One region of the Inquilinus sp. Marseille-Q2685 genome, then DNA from elsewhere that is predicted to be linked to it. Evidence: riboswitches for the same ligand, from Rfam matches in the RefSeq annotation. Region 1 holds a riboswitch; each other region holds the start of a gene.
What was found. A riboswitch is a leader RNA that binds a small molecule or an ion and turns the genes downstream of it on or off. The one in region 1 is predicted to bind cobalamin.
Positions count from the first base shown of each region.

Region 2: linked by a shared signal. The riboswitch ahead of LG391_RS04940 (TonB-dependent siderophore receptor) and the one ahead of LG391_RS30015 (aromatic ring-hydroxylating dioxygenase subunit alpha) in region 1 are both predicted to bind cobalamin.
Region 3: linked by a shared signal. The riboswitch ahead of LG391_RS24560 (GNAT family N-acetyltransferase) and the one ahead of LG391_RS30015 (aromatic ring-hydroxylating dioxygenase subunit alpha) in region 1 are both predicted to bind cobalamin.

Region 1 covers NZ_CAKAKL010000009.1:230,132-235,917, reverse strand. Annotated here, with positions in the region: gene LG391_RS30015 (aromatic ring-hydroxylating dioxygenase subunit alpha) at 1-1,224, opposite strand, end outside; cobalamin riboswitch at 1,334-1,544, opposite strand; gene LG391_RS30010 (haloacid dehalogenase type II) at 1,746-2,468, shown strand; gene LG391_RS30005 (Lrp/AsnC family transcriptional regulator) at 2,634-3,125, shown strand; gene LG391_RS30000 (NAD-glutamate dehydrogenase) at 3,223-5,786, opposite strand, start outside.
Region 2 covers NZ_CAKAKL010000001.1:1,060,729-1,066,514, forward strand. Annotated here, with positions in the region: gene LG391_RS04935 (ABC transporter substrate-binding protein) at 1-820, opposite strand, end outside; gene LG391_RS04940 (TonB-dependent siderophore receptor) at 826-2,721, opposite strand; cobalamin riboswitch at 2,822-3,019, opposite strand; gene LG391_RS04945 (LysR family transcriptional regulator) at 3,014-4,030, opposite strand; gene LG391_RS04950 (FMN-dependent NADH-azoreductase) at 4,153-4,776, shown strand; gene LG391_RS04955 (CoA-acylating methylmalonate-semialdehyde dehydrogenase) at 4,834-5,786, opposite strand, start outside.
Region 3 covers NZ_CAKAKL010000006.1:133,603-139,388, reverse strand. Annotated here, with positions in the region: gene LG391_RS24570 (hypothetical protein) at 1-286, shown strand, start outside; gene dapF (diaminopimelate epimerase) at 291-1,130, opposite strand; cobalamin riboswitch at 1,228-1,422, shown strand; gene LG391_RS24560 (GNAT family N-acetyltransferase) at 1,515-2,096, shown strand; gene ffh (signal recognition particle protein) at 2,254-3,651, shown strand; gene rpsP (30S ribosomal protein S16) at 3,718-4,086, shown strand; gene rimM (ribosome maturation factor RimM) at 4,144-4,707, shown strand; gene trmD (tRNA (guanosine(37)-N1)-methyltransferase TrmD) at 4,682-5,521, shown strand; gene rplS (50S ribosomal protein L19) at 5,518-5,786, shown strand, end outside.

The DNA of each region.
Region 1 (5,786 bases):
GGCGGTGCCGCCGCCGAGCCGGCGGGTGATGGTGTCGGCGTACCAGTCGACGAACTGGATCACCGCGCCCTCATGCATCCGCGAATACGGCCCGGGCTCATAGGCCGGGGACAGGATGCCGCGCTGGTTCTCCTCGACGATGCGGCGGTCCTCGTCATTGGTCGCGGTCCACACCTCGGTCAGCGCCTGCAGGTCGTAGTCGACACCCTCGACCGCGTCCTTGTGCACCAGCCATCTGGTGGTGACCTCGGTCTCGGTCGGGCTGATCGGCAGGATGCGGAAGCTCAGCGCATGGTCGGCCAGCAGGTGGTTCCAGCTGTTCGGGTAGTGGTACAGCAGCATCGAGCCCAGCCTGGTGGTCGGGAAGTCGGCCAGGAGGCGCCTCACCGCCGGCTGGCCGCTCATGGTCATCGAATGGGCGTCGTTGATGAACGGCACCCGCATCACCCGGTACTGCATGTCGTCCGAGATCTGGTAGCGGCTGGGCAGGCCGATCGCCTCGCAGCTCTGCCAGTGCTCGAGGATCTCCGGGTTCTCCTCCATCCCTTTCTGGCCGCTGGTCAGGGTCGGCTGGTCGGAGAAGACGCGGCACAGCTCCGGATGGTTGCCGGAGCAGTGGTAGCATTCGCGGTTGTTCTCCATCACCAGCTTCCAGTTGCCGCGCTCGACGATGGTCGAGCTGTGGGCGACCTTGGCTTCGGAGAGGAAGTGCGGCGCCATGTAGGGCTCGACCATGCGCCGGAACGGCTCGAAGTCGCGCGGCTGGTCGGCCAGCGACAGGAAGATCCAGCCGCCGACCTCGCGGCAGGCCACCGGCTTCAGCCCGAATTCGGCCGGGTCGATCGCGTCCATCATGTCGCGGGCGAAGATCAGCTTGCCCTCGAGGTCGTAGGTCCACTGGTGATAGGGGCAGACCAGGCGAGGACGCGAGCCGCGCTCGTCGGTGCACAGGCGCGAGCCGCGGTGGCGGCAGACATTGTGGAAGGCGCGGATGGCGCGGTCGCGGCCGCGCACCACGATCACCGGATACTCGCCGATCTGCACGGTCAGGAAATCGCCCGGCCGCGTCACCTCGCAGGCATGGCCGATGAACAGCCACTCCTTGTAGAAGATGTGCTCCAGGTCCAGAGCGTGATAGGCGGGGCTGGTGTAGAAATCCCGCTTCAGGCTGAAGCCCGGCGCGCGGGAGAGCAGATCCATCAACATGGCCGAACGCGCTTCCATACCCGATCCTCTCCTCTGGGCACGGTCGCAGATGTGGCATCCGGGTACGCGCGCTCGGGGACCGGACCGGCCCGTCGCGAACATGCCCGCCGACCGCCCACCGCGATCACCGAACAGACTCCGTCGAGGCTGGTTTCCGGGCTCCGGCGGGCTTCCCGGCCCGGTGCGGCGCCTTCCCGGATCGCTCCAGTGGCCCCTGCCGCACCTTCACCGCCGTCACCGTTGCGGGGGCAGCGCCGGAGTCTCACCGGCTTCCCAATTCTCCGGCCCGCCGCTTCTGATCGGCGGCATCGGCCGGCACCTCTTGGCGGGGATCATGGCGCGACTCCGCGGCCCCGCACGCTCCAGAGCCGACACGCCATGACGCGGCTGCGACACCCATCCCGGACCGGCTGCGACTCGGCATTTTCTGCTGCCGGACGGCCGCGCCGCGCCAGCCTCTGCCGGCCGCGGAACGCGAATGCGCAGCCCCTGCCGGCGCGGCCGCGGATAATCGGGGAGACCGAAACCGGAGACCCGCCATGAAGCTGACCGACTTCAAGATCCTGACCTTCGACTGCTACGGCACGCTGATCGACTGGGAGACCGGCATGGTCAACGGGCTGGCGCCGCTGACCGCCCGCGCCAAGGCGCCGCTGACCCGCGACCAGATCCTGGAGGCCCATGCCCGGCACGAATCGGCGCAGCAGCGCTGGACCCCGGCGCGGCGCTACAGCGAGCTGCTGGCGATCGTCTACAAGCGCCTGGCCGAGGAGTGGGGCGTGGCGGCGAGCTGGGAGGAGGCGCTGGCCTATGGCCGCTCGATCAAGGACTGGCCGGCCTTCGCCGACACCGCCGGCGCGCTGCAGTACCTGAAGAAGTACTACAAGCTGGCGATCCTCTCGAATGTCGACAATGCCAGCTTCGCCCTGAGCAACGTCCGGCTGCAGGTCGAGTTCGACGCCATCTTCACCGCCGAGGACATCGGCAGCTACAAGCCGTCGGCGCGCAACTTCGACTACATGCTGGAGAAGCTGGGCGGCATGGGCATCGCCAAGGGCGAGGTGCTGCACACGGCGGAGAGCCTGTTCCACGACCACGAGCCGGCGACGGCGGCGGGCCTGGCCACCTGCTGGATCCACCGCCGCCACGCCGAGGGCGGCTTCGGCGCCACCATGAAGCCGGCGACCGAGCCCAAGGTCGATTTCCGCTTCACCAGCATGGCGGAACTTGCCAAAGCTCACCAGGAGGCGCTGCGGGGCTAGCCCGAACGCCGCCCGGCGGCCATCTGACGCGGTTTCCTGCGCTTCCGGTGCTCACGGACCTATGTCCGCTGCGCTCCGGTTCTCGGAAACCACGCCAGCTGACTCACCGGATCGACGTTCGGGCGAGACCCCGGGTGCTGCCGGCACGGGTTGAACGAGGGAAGGATGACGGGCGCGCCGAAGCTGGACCGGATCGATATCGCCATCCTGGCCCGGCTGCAGGCCGACGGGCGGATCACCAACGCCGCGCTGGCCGACGCGGTCGGCCTGTCGCCCAGCCCCTGCCTGCAGCGGGTGAAGCGGCTGGAGGCGGCGGGCTACATCACCGGCTACGGCGCCCGCATCGCCCTGGCGAAGCTGACCGAGACCGTGACCGTGTTCACCGAGGTGACGCTGAGTGACCACCGGCGCGAGGACTTCATCCGCTTCGAGGCCGGCCTGGCCACGGTCGAGGAGTTGCTGGAGTGCCACATGGTCAGCGGGGGCTACGACTATCTGCTGCGCTTCCTGACCCGCAGCATCGCCCATTACCAGCAGGTGATGGAGGCGCTGCTGGACCGGCGGCTCGGCATCGAGAAGTACTTCAGCTACATCGTCATCAAGTCGCCGATCCTGCGCCAGGCCGCCCCGCTGCAGAAACTGCTGCGGGCGGAGTAGCTCTTCGACGCGACTTCTTTGAGTCCCCCTCCCGCAAGGGGAGAGGGGACTAAAAAAGACATACCCTTATGAACGAGGAGTAAGGGCGCCTCCGCCCTCACCCCGTCGCCAAGCCGCGGAGGTTGCGGTTGGCGACGGCCAGCATCGACAGGTCGACCTGGTCCAGCGCCTTCAGCTCGGAGACCAGCTGGTCGATCCGGTCCACCGGGGCGCGGCGGTGGCCGACCCAGGCCTCCACCACATCGGCCCCGGCGGCGCCCGCCGGCGCGTCCTGCAGGGCGCGGACCGCCAAGTCGGCCTGCAGCGTGTACAGGTCGTCGACGATCGCCCCCACCGCCTGCTTCTGCCAGTGGTTGCTGGCCGGCATCCGGCTGGCGCCGTCGCGCAGCCAGGCCAGGCCCAGCCGGCGGCCGGCCTCGAAATAGACCGAAGCGACCTCGGTGACGCCGCGCCCGGCCTGGTCGGCGATGCGGATGATGTCCAGCCCCGCCGCCCACAGGTTCAGCCGGGCGACGCGCCGGGCCAGATCCTCCGGGAAGCCGGCCTCGACGAAGCCCCGGGCGCGGGCGTCGATCACGGCGCGGGCGTCGTCGAAGATCGCGGCGTCCAGCTGGCTCTCCAGCTCGGCCAGGCCGGGCTTGAGATGCGCCACGTCCTGGCTGATGTCGAGGCCGCGGCCCTGCTGGCGCAGGATCCAGGCGACGCTGCGCTCGATCAGCCGCCGCGTCGCCAGCATGGCCCGGATCTGGGCCTGCGCCTGGGCCTTGTTGTCCAGCGCCTCGACCGCCGCCCAGATGTCGCGCAGGCTGAAGCTGTCGCGCACGATCAGATAGGCGCGGGCGATATCGGCCACGCCCATGCCGGTCTTGTCCGCCAGCTCCGACACGAAGGTGGCGCCGACCCGGTTCACCATGCTGTTGGTGACGTGCGTCGCGACGATCTCGCGCCGTAGCCGGTGGTGCGGGATGGCGTCCTTGAACCGCTCGCGCAGCGCCGTCGGGAAGTACAGCACCAGGTCGTCGACCAGCGCCGGGTCGTCCGGCAGGTCGCTGGCCAGGAGCGCGTCGTAGATGGTGATCTTGGCATAGGCCAGCAGCACCGCCTGCTCCGGCCTCGTCAGCCCCTCGCGGTTGCCGGAGCGCTGGGTCAGCTCCTCGTCGGTCGGCAGCATCTCGATCACGCGGTCGAGCCGGCCCGCCTTCTCCAGCCCGCGCATGAAGCGGGCCTGCTGGTCCAGCACCTCGAAGCCCTCGCCGACCGCCAGCGACAGCGCCTGGCTCTGCAGGTAGTTGTCGCGCAGCACCAGCTGGCCGACCTCCTCGGTCATGCTCTCCAGCACCTGGTTGCGCTGCTTCAGCGTCAGGTCGCCGGCCTGGACCACGGCGCCCAGCAGGATCTTGATGTTGACCTCATGGTCCGAGGTGTCGACACCGGCCGAGTTGTCGATGAAGTCGGTGTTCAGCTTGCCGCCCGAGCCGCCGGCGCCGATGCGGGCGTATTCGATGCGGCCGAACTGGGTGACGCCGAGATTGGCGCCCTCGCCGATCACCCGGGCGCGGACGTCGCGGCCGTTGATGCGCAGCGCGTCGTTCGCCTTGTCGCCGACATCGGCGTGGCTCTCGCGGCTGCTCTTCACATAGGTGCCGATGCCGCCGAACCACAACAGGTCGACCTCGGCCTTCAGCATCGCCTGGATCAGCTCGTTCGGCGTCACCGTCTCGCGCTCGATGCCGAAGCGGGCGCGGACCTCGGGCGACAGCTTCACCGACTTCGCCTTGCGCTCATAGACCGCGCCGCCGGGCGACAGCTTCGCCGCGTCGTACTGGTCCCAGGAGCCGCGGCCGAGGTCGAACAGTCGCTTGCGCTCGGCGAAGCTGGTCGCCGCGTCCGGGTCCGGGTCGACGAAGATGTGCAGGTGGTTGAAGGCGCCGAGCAGGCGAGTGTGCTCGGACAGGATCATGCCGTTGCCGAACACGTCGCCCGACATGTCGCCGACGCCGACACAGGTGAAGTCCTGGCTCTGGATGTCGGTGCCCAGCTCGCGGAAATGGCGCTTCACCGATTCCCAGGCGCCGCGGGCGGTGATGCCCATCTTCTTGTGGTCGTAGCCGGCCGAGCCGCCCGACGCGAAGGCGTCGTCCAGCCAGAAGCCGTAGTCCTGGCTGACGCCGTTGGCGATGTCGGAGAATGTGGCCGTGCCCTTGTCGGCCGCGACGACCAGGTACGGATCGTCCTCGTCATGCCGGACCACGCGCTCCGGATGCACGGTCTCGCCGCCGACGATGGTGTCGGTGATGTCGAGCATCCCGCGCATCAGGATCTTGTAGCATTCGACGCCTTCGGCCTGGAACGCCTCGCGCCCGGCCGAGGGGGCCGGCGGCCGCTTCAGCACGAAGCCGCCCTTCGAGCCGACCGGCACGATGACGGTGTTCTTCACCATCTGCGCCTTCATCAGCCCCAGGATCTCGGTGCGGAAATCCTCGCGCCGGTCGGACCAGCGGATGCCGCCGCGGGCGACCTTGCCGCCACGGAGATGCACGCCCTCCATGCGCGGGCTGTAGACGAAGATCTCGCGCCAGGGCCGCGGCAACGGCAGCTCCTCGACCGACAGGCTGTCCAGCTTCAGCGACAGATACGGCTTCGGCCGGCCCTGGCCGTCGG
Region 2 (5,786 bases), on a different contig from region 1:
CCGTCGCCTCGCGGGCGGCGTCGGCGATCAGGGCGGCGGCCTCGGCCACCTCCGGCCCGCCGCAGGTCCACAGCCGCGACGGCACCCGGACCACGCGCAGCCCCGGCAGCGCCGCCAGGATCGGATGGTCCAGCATCGCCTCGCCCAGGGATGGCGCCCCGTTCTCCGGCTGGTTCAGGATCAGGAGCCGCACCCCGGCCAGGGCCACGGTCTCCAGCGGGATCTCGCCGTAAGCCTCCAGCCCCCGTTCGGCGGCGAGGTTGCGGACACCGGCCCGGCGCAGGATCTCGTCGACCAGCGAGCTGCGGCCGGCGGTGAAGCCGTTCGGGCGCAGCACCACTGCCAGGGGCGGCGATGCCGGGCTTCGAACGGCCGCCAGCCGGCCGTCCATCGCCGCGATCATCTGCTCGCCGCGCTCCGCCTGGCCCAGCGCCGCCGCCATCTGGCGGATCTGGGCCCGGATCCCGTCCAGGCTTTCCGGCACGCCCAGCTCCAGCAGCGGCATTCCCAGGCGGCGCAGCAGCGCCACCGTGCCGCGGGGCGTGAAGGCCCCGACCACGACCAGGTCCGGATCCAACGCCGCGACCTCCTCCGCCAGGCCGCGATTGACCGGCACCGAGGCCGCCTCGGCCGCGACCACCGAGTTCTCCGGGTCGCGCGCCAGCCAGGTCACCGATTGCACGTCGGCGCGGTCGGCCAGGCGCAGCACCAGCGCGTCGGCGCAGAGATTGAGGGAGACGACCCGATGCGGCCGGGCCATGGCGGGCATCGCCGCGAGACCGAGGACCAGGAGCAGCGGGATCACGGCAGGGCGGCGCATCGCGATCAGAAGCTGACCTTCATGCCGAGATAGCCGGCCCGCCGCAGCGAGCCGTAGGACCAGACCTCCTCATAATCCTCGTCCAGCAGGTTGTCGATCCGGCCATAGACCTGCACCCTGTCGGTCACCTGGTAGGACGCCGCCAGGTTCACCAGCGTATATCCGTCCAGCGTCACCGGCGACGAATTGTAAGCCTCGTCGAAGGCCAGGTCCTTCTGCGGACCGTTATAGTCCACGCCGAGATTGACGGTCGCCGCGCCGTCCAGGAAGCGGTAGCTGACGTCGAGGCTGGCGATGTTGCGCGGCCGGCGCACCAGCTCCGCCCCCGTCGCATCCTCCGCGTCGGTATAGGTGTAGGCGGCGCGGATGGTCAGGTCGTCGACCGGCGTCACCGACAGGCCCAGCTCCACCCCGCGCGCCGTCGCCGTGCCCGGCAGGTTGGCCGAACCCTGCCCGCTGCCGACGATCAGGTCGCCGATCCGCTGCTCGAAATACGTGGCGTCCAGCACCACACGGTCGCCCCAGATCTCCTGGTCGAAGCCGGCATCCCAGCCCTCCGCATGCTCCGGCTTCAGGTCGGGGTTGCCGCGATAGGTGTTGGTGAAGCCGTACAGCTCGAACAAGGTCGGGTTCTTCACCCCGGTGCCGTAGGAGGCGCGCAGCTTGGTGCCCGTGGCGTCGACCTTGTAGGCCGCGGTCAGGCGCCAGGTGGTGGTGTCGCGGAACAGGTCGTTCAGGTCGCGGCGCACGCTGCCGGTCAGGAACAGGCTGTCGAACAGCCCCAGCTGATATTGCCCGACCAGGCCGGTCGTGCCGATGCGGCGGCTGAAATCGGCGAAGCCGCTATCGCTGTCCGCCTGCTGCTCCTCATGGTCGACGGCGAAGGTCAGGCGGTGCTCGGCCGGCAGCAGCGCCTCGCTGTCCAGCGTCAGATTGGTCTGGTAGTCGACCCGCGTGGTCTTGCCGCGATAGCTGGCGGTGATGGCGTCGTCGCTGTCGTGATAGTCGCGGCTGTCGTCGAGATAGGACAGGCCGACGATGTGCTCCCACCGCCCGTCCAGCAGCTTCAGCCTGCCCTGGATGCGGCCCAGGAAGGTCGAGCCGTCGACATCGTCCTTGCTGTCGATCGCGCCGACGCCGCCCAGGAAGCCATCGAGGTCGGTGTTGAAGCGCGTGGTGCGGCCGACCACGTCGATGTCGACCAACTCGCCCGGATGCAGCCCGATCTTCGCATAGACCGTGCCGTTGCGGGTGCCGTCGGCCTCGCTGCCCCGGCGCGCGGCCGAGGCGCCGTCCGTGCGCAGCCCGGCGGTGCCGATCAGGTAGTCGATGTCGTCGTTGCCGCCGCTGACCGAGGCGTGGCCGCGCAGCGTGCCATAGCCGCCGCCTTCGACCGAGGCGGTCCCGGCGGCCGGCCCCTCGCCGCGCCGGGTGACGATGTTGACCACGCCGCCGATCGCGTCCGATCCGTACAGCGCGCTCTGCGGCCCGCGCAGCACCTCGATCCGCTCGATGTCGTCGGCCATCAGATGGGCGAAGTCGAACTCCGACTCCGATGACGGGTCGTTGACCTCGACCCCGTCGATCAGCACCAGCGTCTGGTTGCTCTCGGAGCCGCGGATGCGGATCTGCGTCGTCTGACCGGCCGGCCCGGTGCGGCTGACGGCGACGCCTGGCACCTGGCGCAGCGCGTCGGAGAGCTGGCGGATCTGCCGGTCCTCCAGCTCCTGCCGCGTGATCATGGTGACGGCGCTGCCGACCTCCGCCGACGGCGTCGGCATGCGGTTGGCGGTCACCACGATCGGCTCGAGCGTCAGGGCCGAAGGGGTGTCCTGGGCCTCTGCGGGCACGACAGCGCCTGTCGCGAGCAGGACCAGGATGCAGCGGGACGGAACGGGCATGGAGACCTCGGGGGACACGCCTGTGGCACGTCACCGCGAACGCTGTCTCCCCGGCCTCGCCGGTTCGGCAACCACCAGGGCACCCCGCCCGGCGTGCTCGCGCGTGACCACGACCGACGGCAGGTCTCCTGGCTTGCGGGTCACGGCCTCTCCGCCGCCTTCCCGGGCCCCGAGGGGCCCAGTGGCCTGATGGCGGAGCGCTCGCCGCTCACAGTTGCGGGGGCAGCCGCAGCATTGGGCCGAGGCCCGCACTGCGTTCCCATTTGATCCCGAAGGAACCGTCGCGGCGAAGCTAGTGGGCCGCCGGCCGCGCCGTCAACAGCGCATCGAGGCCGAGCGCGGCGGCATTGGCGCCGGAATCCCGATAGGGCGGCAGCCGGTCCTCCTCGCGCAGCTCGCTGTCGCAGATCGCCACCATCCGCGGCACCCAGCGGACGACGTGGTCGACCAGGGCGCGCACCGCCGGCACCAAGCCGCGGCGCGAGGCGAACACCGCCTGCACCTCGCCCTCCGGCATACGCCAGTCCAGCAGCACATGCTCCAGCAGCCCGGCCTGCACCGCCGGCCGGCAGATATAGTCCGGCAGCAGCGCGGCGCCGAGCCCGTCGATCGCGGCCTGGCGCAGGGTGAACATGTCGTCGCTGGCCAGCCGCGGCACATGCGGCACCGACTGGGTGGCCCCGGCGGCGTCGGCCAGGGTCCAGACATGGCGGCCGTCGGCGCGATGCAGGTCGAGCGTGCCGAGGCGGATCAGGTCGACCGGCTCCACCGGCCGGCCGACGCGGTCCAGCAGGTCCGGCGCGGCCACCACCACGGCCCGGCTGTGGGCCAGCACCCGCACCACCACGTCCGAGGGCTCGGTCGGCGGCCGGCGCACGCGGAAGGCGAGGTCGACCCGCTCCTCGATCACGTCGACGCGGCGGCCGGTCAGCTCCATCGAGATCCGCACCGCCGGATGGTCGGCCAGGAAGCTGTTGATCAGCGGCGCGATCATGGTCTGCGCCAGGATGTGCGGGCAGGTGACGCGCACCAGGCCGCTCGGCTCCGACCGCGCCTGGGCCACCGCCTGCTCCGCCGCCTCGGCCTCGGCCAGCAGCGCCTCGCAATGGCGCAGGAAGGTCTCGCCGACATCGGTCAGCGACAGCCGGCGGGTGGAGCGCTGCAGCAGCCGCACGCCCAGCTCCTCCTCCAGCGCCGCGATCCGGCGGCTCAGCCGCGACTTGGGCAGGCCCAGCGCCCGGCCGGCGGCGGTGAAGCCGCCCAGCTGCGCCACCTTGGCGAAAAGGCGGAGGTCGTTGAGGTCGAGCATGGCTTTCATCCGAACTGGATTGTCCCATTCATAGAACGATCCATCGCGAAATTCCAGACTACAGACGGATTACCCTCGTCCGTAAATGCAATTCCGATGTTATTTGCAACATGGAGGGGTCCATGAAGATCCTGCAGATCGATTCCAGCGTGCTCGGCGACGCCTCGGTGTCGCGCCAGCTGACCAAGGCAACCGTCGACGCCTGGAAGGCCCGCTACCCGCAGGCCGAGCTGGTGTACCGCGATCTCGCCGCCGCCCCGCCGGAGCACCTGTCGGCCGAACGCGCCGCGGTGGTCAAGTTCGGCAAGGATGCCGACCTGACGCCGGCGCAGGCCGAGGAGCGCACCTTGATCGATGCGATCGTCGGGGAGTTCCTGTCGGCCGACGTCGTGGTGATCGGCGCGCCGATGTATAACTTCACCGTGCCGACCCAGCTGAAGGCCTGGATCGACCGCCTGGCCCAGGCCGGCCGCACCTTCCGCTACACCGAGACCGGCCCGGTCGGCCTGGCTGGCGGCCGCAAGGTGATCGTGGTCTCGTCGCGCGGCGGCATCTACACCGCGGGCCTCGAGGCGCTGGATCACCAGGAGGCCTATCTACGCGCCATTCTGGGCTTCATCGGCGTCACCGACATCGACTTCGTCCGCGCCGAGGGCCTGGGCTACGGCCCGGAGCATCGCGACCGCGCGGTGGCCGAGGCACACCAGCAGGCCAAGGCCTCGCCGGATCTGGCCGCGGCCGCCTGAGAAGCCTGCTTCGCAGGTTGGGTTCGCGCCAGCGAACCCAACCTGCGTCTGCACTGCCTATCTCATGACCGGCATGGTGAACTCCGCCCCGCCCTTGATGCCGGTCGGCCAGCGCTCGGTCACCGTCTTCAGCTTGGTATAGAAGCGCACCCCGTCCGGCCCGTACATGCCGAGATCGCCGAAGGCCGAGCGCTTCCAGCCGCCGAAGGTGTGGAACGCCATCGGCACCGGGATCGGCACGTTGACGCCGACCATGCCGACATTGCAGTTGCTGACGAAGGTCCGCGCCGCGTCGCCGTCGCGGGTGAAGATCGCGGTGCCGTTGCCGTATTCGTGCTTGTTGACGAGGTCCAGCGCCGTGGCGAAATCCGGCGTCCGCACCACCGACAGCACCGGCCCGAAGATCTCCTCTTTGTAGATCCGCATCTCCGGCTGCACCTGGTCGAACAGGCAGCCGCCGATGAAGTAGCCGTTCTCGTAGCCCTGCAGCTTCAGGCCGCGGCCGTCGACCACCAGCTTGGCGCCCTCCTGGACGCCGATGTCGACATAGCCGCGCACCTTGTCGTAGTGCTGCTTCGTCACCAGCGGCCCCATCTCGGCGTCCGGATCGGTGCCGGGGCCGACCTTCAGCGCCCGCACCTTCGGCTCCAGCTTCTGGATCAGCTTGTCGCCGACATCGCCGACCGCGACCGCCACCGAGATCGCCATGCAGCGTTCGCCGGCCGAGCCGTAGCCCGCGCCCATCAGCGCGTCGACCGCCTTGTCCAGGTCGGCGTCCGGCATTACCACCATATGGTTCTTGGCGCCGCACAGCGCCTGCACCCGCTTCCCGTGCACCGCCGCGGTCGCATAGATGTACTCGCCGATCGCGGTCGAGCCGACGAAGCTGACCGCCGCCACGCCCGGATGGGTCAGCAGCGTGTCGACCGCGACCTTGTCGCCATGCACTACGTTCAGCACGCCCGGAGGGGCCCCGGCCTCGATCAGCTTCGCCGCCAGCCAGTTGGCGG
Region 3 (5,786 bases), on a different contig from region 1:
GCTGCGCTATGTCGACGACGTGCCGGACCTGCGCCGCATCGACGCGGTGTCGGCGGTGATGGGCGACCGCACCCTGGCCGTGTTCAAGGTGCTGAAACGCGGCGCGCTGACCACGGTGAAGGCGACGATCCGCTGGTCCCGGCGGCTGGCCGACCTCACCGCCACCGTGCTGTTCGGCGCGATCGGGTTCGTCTTCGCCCTGGTGTACTGGCTGCGGCTGCTGCTGCTCGGCCTGATCACCGGCGTGTGGTGGGCGTGCCGGGCCGCCTGCCTTGCCGCCCGTTGAGCGGTCAGCCGTCCAGCAGGTCGCGCGAGAGGATGCCGGCGAAGCTGGTCTCGGCCGGGCCGGTCATCAGCACATGGCCGTCGCTCTCGCGCCATTCGATCAAGAGCGTGCCGCCGTCCAGCTCGACCCAGGCGGTGCGCTCGGCCAGGCCGCGGCGCACCGCGGCCACGGCGGCGGCGCAGGCGCCGCTGCCGCAGGCCTGGGTGACGCCGACGCCGCGCTCCCACACCCGGTAGCGCAGCCGGTCGCGGGCCAGCATCTGGACCACGCCGATATTGGCGCGCTCGGGGAACAGCGGGTCGTGCTCCAGCACCGGCCCGACGCCGTCGATCTGCACCTTCTCGGCATCCGGCACGAAGAACACGGCGTGCGGGTTGCCCATGGACACGCCGACCCCGTCCGACAGCGCGCCGGAGGACACCGGCAGGTGCAGCGTGTCGGCCTCATGCGCCAGCGGGATGTCCTGCCAGCCCAGCCGGGCCGGGCCCATGTCGACCGTGACGCCGCCCTGGGGGGCGCCGCGGCATTCCAGCAGGCCGCCGCGGGTCTCGATCACGGCCTTGTCCACACCGCTGTCGGCCATGACCAGGGCGGCGACACAGCGCGTGCCGTTGCCGCAGGCGCCCGATTCGGTGCCGTCGGCATTGAGGATGCGCATGAACACGTCGGCGCCCGCGGTCTGCGCCGGCTCGATCACCAGCAGTTGGTCGAAGCCGACGCCGCGGTGCCGGTCGGCGATGCGGCGCGCCTGGTCGGGATGGATCGCGATCGGCCGCTCGCGTGCGTCCAGCACGACGAAGTCGTTGCCCAGCCCGTGCATCTTCCAGAACGGCAGGCCGTCCATTGCCCGCTCCCAAGGTCTCTCCCGCTCTCATATGGCATCAACCGGCCTCCGGACGCGAGGGCGGAGCCCTGCGTGATCGACAGGGCGAGGGCCGGCGGCTAGCATGGCGGCCGACGGTGCCCCGGGGAACCGGGGTGAAAAGGGAAGCCGGTGAGCCTGTCGGGCAAGGCCGGCGCTGCCCCCGCAACTGTAGGCGGCGAGCCCGCGCCCGAAGCCACCGGCTGACCCCGGGAAGGGGGCGTGCGGCGACGACCCGCGAGCCAGGAGACCTGCCGTCGAGAGTATGCGTGTGACGGGGCGGGGTGTCCCCGGGCGGCGCGTCGGGCGGCACCTGTCCGGCCGGCCTCCTCCCGCGACCCCTCGCCGAAGGCGGGAGATGCTGTGGTGTCCGATCTGACCGTGCGGCCGCTGGTGGCCGCGGATGTGCCGATGCTGCTCGACATGCTGCGCGAGCTGGCGGCGTTCGCCGGCGATGCGGCGGCGATGACGGCGCAGCGCGCCGACCTCGACGAGGCGCTGGCCGAGGCGCCGCCGCGCTTCCGCGGCCTGATCGCCGAGGACGGCAGCGGCGTGGTCGGCTACGTCACCTACACCATCGACTATTCGGTCTGGACCGGGGGCGACTTCATCCGGGTCGACGACGTCTATGTCCGCGAGCGGGCGCGCGGCCGCGGCGTCGCCCGGCAGCTGATGCGGGCCCTGGCCGATATCGGCGTGTCGCAGGCGATGCGGGTGCGCTGGGAGATGGCGTCGGACAATGCCGGGGCCCGCCGGCTCTACGACGGCATCGGCGCGGCGCCGCAGGACAAGACGATCTGGCGCTGGCCGGTGGCCGCCATGGAGTCCTTCCTGAACCGAACCGAGCCGCCGCCGGCCTCGGGCGGCGACGCCGTCCCCTCCGAATCCGGCCGCGGTCTGCCGGGCGAGGACGGCTTTATCCTGGTGCTGCGCCGGGAGAAGGACTGACCGTCGGCGGGGCCGCATTGACTCCGCGGCCCCGCCCGTCTAGAAGACCCGGCGCTGCGGGATGGGCCCGCAGCGAGACCCCACGGGGTGCCGCCAGTCCGCGAGTGTCGCGCACTGGCGCTTTTCCGTTTGGGGTCGCGCAATTCGAAGGGCGATCATGTTCGAAGGTCTGAGCGGCCGTCTCGGCGACATCTTCGACCGGCTTCGCAAGCGCGGCGCGCTGACGGAGGCCGATGTCGGCGCCGCCATGCGCGAGGTGCGCGTGGCGCTGCTCGAGGCCGATGTCGCCCTGCCGGTGGTCAAGGACTTCATCGACAAGGCGCGTGAGCGGGCGGTGGGCGCGGAGGTGCTGCGCTCGGTCACCCCCGGCCAGCAGGTCATCAAGATCGTCCATGACTGCCTGGTCGAGATGCTGGGCGGCACCGCGGGCGAGGCGCCCGACCTCAACGCCGCCACCCCGATCAACCTGATCGCCGTGCCGCCGGTGCCGGTGCTGATGGTGGGATTGCAGGGCTCGGGCAAGACCACCACCACCGGCAAGATCGCGCTGCGCCTGAAGAGGCGGGACAACAAGAAGGTCCTGATGGCGTCGCTCGACACGCGGCGCCCGGCGGCGCAGGAGCAGCTGAAGATCCTGGGCGAGCAGATCGGCGTCACCACCCTGCCGATCATCCCGGGGCAGGAGCCGCTGGCCATCGCCCGCCGCGCCATGGAGCGCGGCCGGCTCGAAGGCTTCGACGTCGTCATGCTCGACACCGCCGGCCGCCTCGCCATCGACGAGGAGCTGATGGCCGAGGTGGTGGCGATCCGCGACGCCACCAAGCCCACCGAGACCCTGCTGGTGGCCGACGCCATGACCGGCCAGGACGCGGTCAACGTCGCCCGCACCTTCCATGAGCGGGTCGGCGTCACCGGCATCGTCCTGACCCGTGTCGACGGCGACAGCCGCGGCGGCGCCGCCCTGTCGATGCGCGCCGTCACCGGCCAGCCGATCAAGCTGATCGGCATGGGCGAGAAGATGGATGCGCTGGAGCTGTTCCATCCCGACCGCATCGCCAACCGCATCCTCGGCATGGGCGACGTCGTCAGCCTGGTCGAGCGCGCGGCGCAGACGATCGAGAAGGAGGACGCCGAGAAGCTCGCGGCCAAGATCCAGAAGGGCGAGTTCGACCTGGAGGACTTGGCCTCGCAGCTGCGCCAGATGCGCAAGATGGGCGGTCTGCAGGGGCTGATGGGCATGCTGCCCGGCGTCGGCAAGATCAAGGACCAGATGAAGACCGCCGGCCTGGACGACAAGATGATCAAGCGGCAGGAGGCGATCATCTCCTCGATGACGCCGGTCGAGCGCCGCAACCCCAAGATCATCCACGCCAAGCGCAAGGTGCGGATCGCCGCCGGCTCCGGCACCTCGGTGCAGGACGTGAACAAGCTGCTGAAGCAGCACCAGCAGATGGCCGACATGATGAAGCGGATGAAGAAGCTGGGGAAGGCCGGGATGATGCGCGGCATGCCCAAGCTGCCGCCCGGCATGCTGCCGCCCGGCTTCAAGATGTAGGAGCGGCCCCGGCCGTTCTTCGTGAGTTTCGAGAATTCTAGAGTTTGACCTGAGGAGAGTACGTCAATGTCCGTCAAGATCCGCCTGACCCGCGGCGGCGCCAAGAAGCGCCCGTTCTACTCGATCGTGATCGCCGACACGCGCAGCCCGCGCGACGGCCGCTTCATCGAGAAGGTCGGCACCTACAACCCGATGCTGGAGAAGGATCATCCGGAGCGCCTGGTCCTGAAGGCCGAGCGCATCAAGCATTGGCTGTCGGTCGGCGCCCAGCCGACCGAGCGCGTCGCCAAGTTCCTCGGCCAGGCCGAGCTGGCGCCGATGCCGAAGTACCGCGAGACCCCGTCGAAGTCGGCCCCGAAGGCGAAGGCCCAGGAGCGCGCCAAGGCTGCGGCCGAGGCCGCCGCCGCGGCCGCCGAGGCTCCGGCCGAGGCCTGATCCGACCGGGCGCCCTTTCCCCACGCGGGGTGAGGGGCGTCCGCCGGACCGCCCGCTATGGCTCCATCCTCCAAGGTCTGCGTCGGCCAGATCACCGGGGCGCACGGCGTCCGCGGCCTGGTGAAGGTCAAGCCCTTCACCGCCGCCCCTGAGGACCTGACCGCCTACGGCCCGGTCTCGGACGAGGCCGGGGCGCGGCGCTTCGCCCTGCAGCTGCTGTCCTGGGCCAAGGACCAGTGGATCGTGCGGGTGGAGGGCGTCGCCGATCGCGACGCGGCCGACGCGCTGCGCGGCCTGCGCCTCTATGTCGACCGCGCCGCGCTGCCGGAGACGGAAGAGGACGAGTTCTACCATGCCGACCTGATCGGCCTGCCGGCGGTGCTGGCGGACGGATCGGCCTTCGGCACGGTGCGCGCTGTGTTCGACTTCGGCGCCGGCGAGATGCTGGAGATCGCGCGGCAGGGGGCAGGGGCCGTCATGATGCCCTTCACCCGGGCCGCGGTGCCGGTGGTCGACATCGCCGGCCGCCGCATCGTCGTCGACCCGCCGGCCGGTCTGCTGGAACCGGCGGAGCGGCCGCCGGAAGAGGGCGAGGATGACGACGCCGGGACTGGGGCCTGAGATGCCTTGGACCACCCGCGTCCTGACGCTGTTTCCGGAAATGTTTCCGGGCCCGCTCGGCCAGTCCCTGGCCGGAAAAGCGCTGGCGCGCGGCGACTGGGTGCTGGAATCGGTGGACATTCGCGGCTTCGCGCGCGATAAGCACCGCTCGGTCGACGACGCCCCCTTTGGGGGCGGCGCCGGCATGGTCATGCTTCCCCAGGTTCTGGACGACGCCGTGCAGGCGGTCCGCCGCCCGGGGGAGCGGCTGATCTATCTGAGCCCCCGCGGCCGGCTGCTCGATCAGGCGCTGGTGCGGGAGCTGGCGGCGGAGCCGGCGGTCGTCCTGCTCTGCGGCCGGTACGAAGGGGTCGACCAGCGGCTTCTCGACGCCCAGGGGGCGGAGGAGGTCAGCCTGGGCGATTTCATCCTGTCCGGCGGCGAGATCGCCGCGCTGGCCCTGATCGATGCCGTGGTGCGCCTGCTCCCCGGCGTCATGGGCAACGCGGAGAGCGCCGGGGAGGAGAGTTTCGGGGCCGAGTTCGGGGCGGGTCTCCTGGAGTACCCGCACTACACCCGGCCGGCCCTGTGGACGGGCGCCGATGGCGCATCCCGCGCGGTGCCGGAGATCCTGGTCTCCGGCGACCATGCGAAGGTGCGGCGCTGGCGGCTGGAACAGGCGGAAAGCATCACCCGGGAGCGACGCCCGGACCTCTGGCAGCGATACCTCGCCGCGAATCCCGAAAGGGCCGAAGGCGGCGGGAGCCACGTCCGAAAGCGCCCGGGCCGAGACCGACGTAGAGACACCAAGGAACAAGAAGGACGAGAGCCATGAACATCATTCAGACGATCGAGCAGGAGCAGGTCGACAAGCTGACCGCCGACCGCAAGATCCCGGATTTCCAGCCCGGCGACACCGTCAAGGTGAACGTCAAGGTCATCGAGGGCACGCGCGAGCGCGTCCAGGCCTATGAGGGCGTCTGCATCGGCCGCAAGAACGCCGGCCTGAACAGCCACTTCACCGTCCGCAAGATCAGCTATGGCGAGGGCGTCGAGCGCGTCTTCCCGCTGTACAGCCCGCGCATCGACTCGATCGAGGT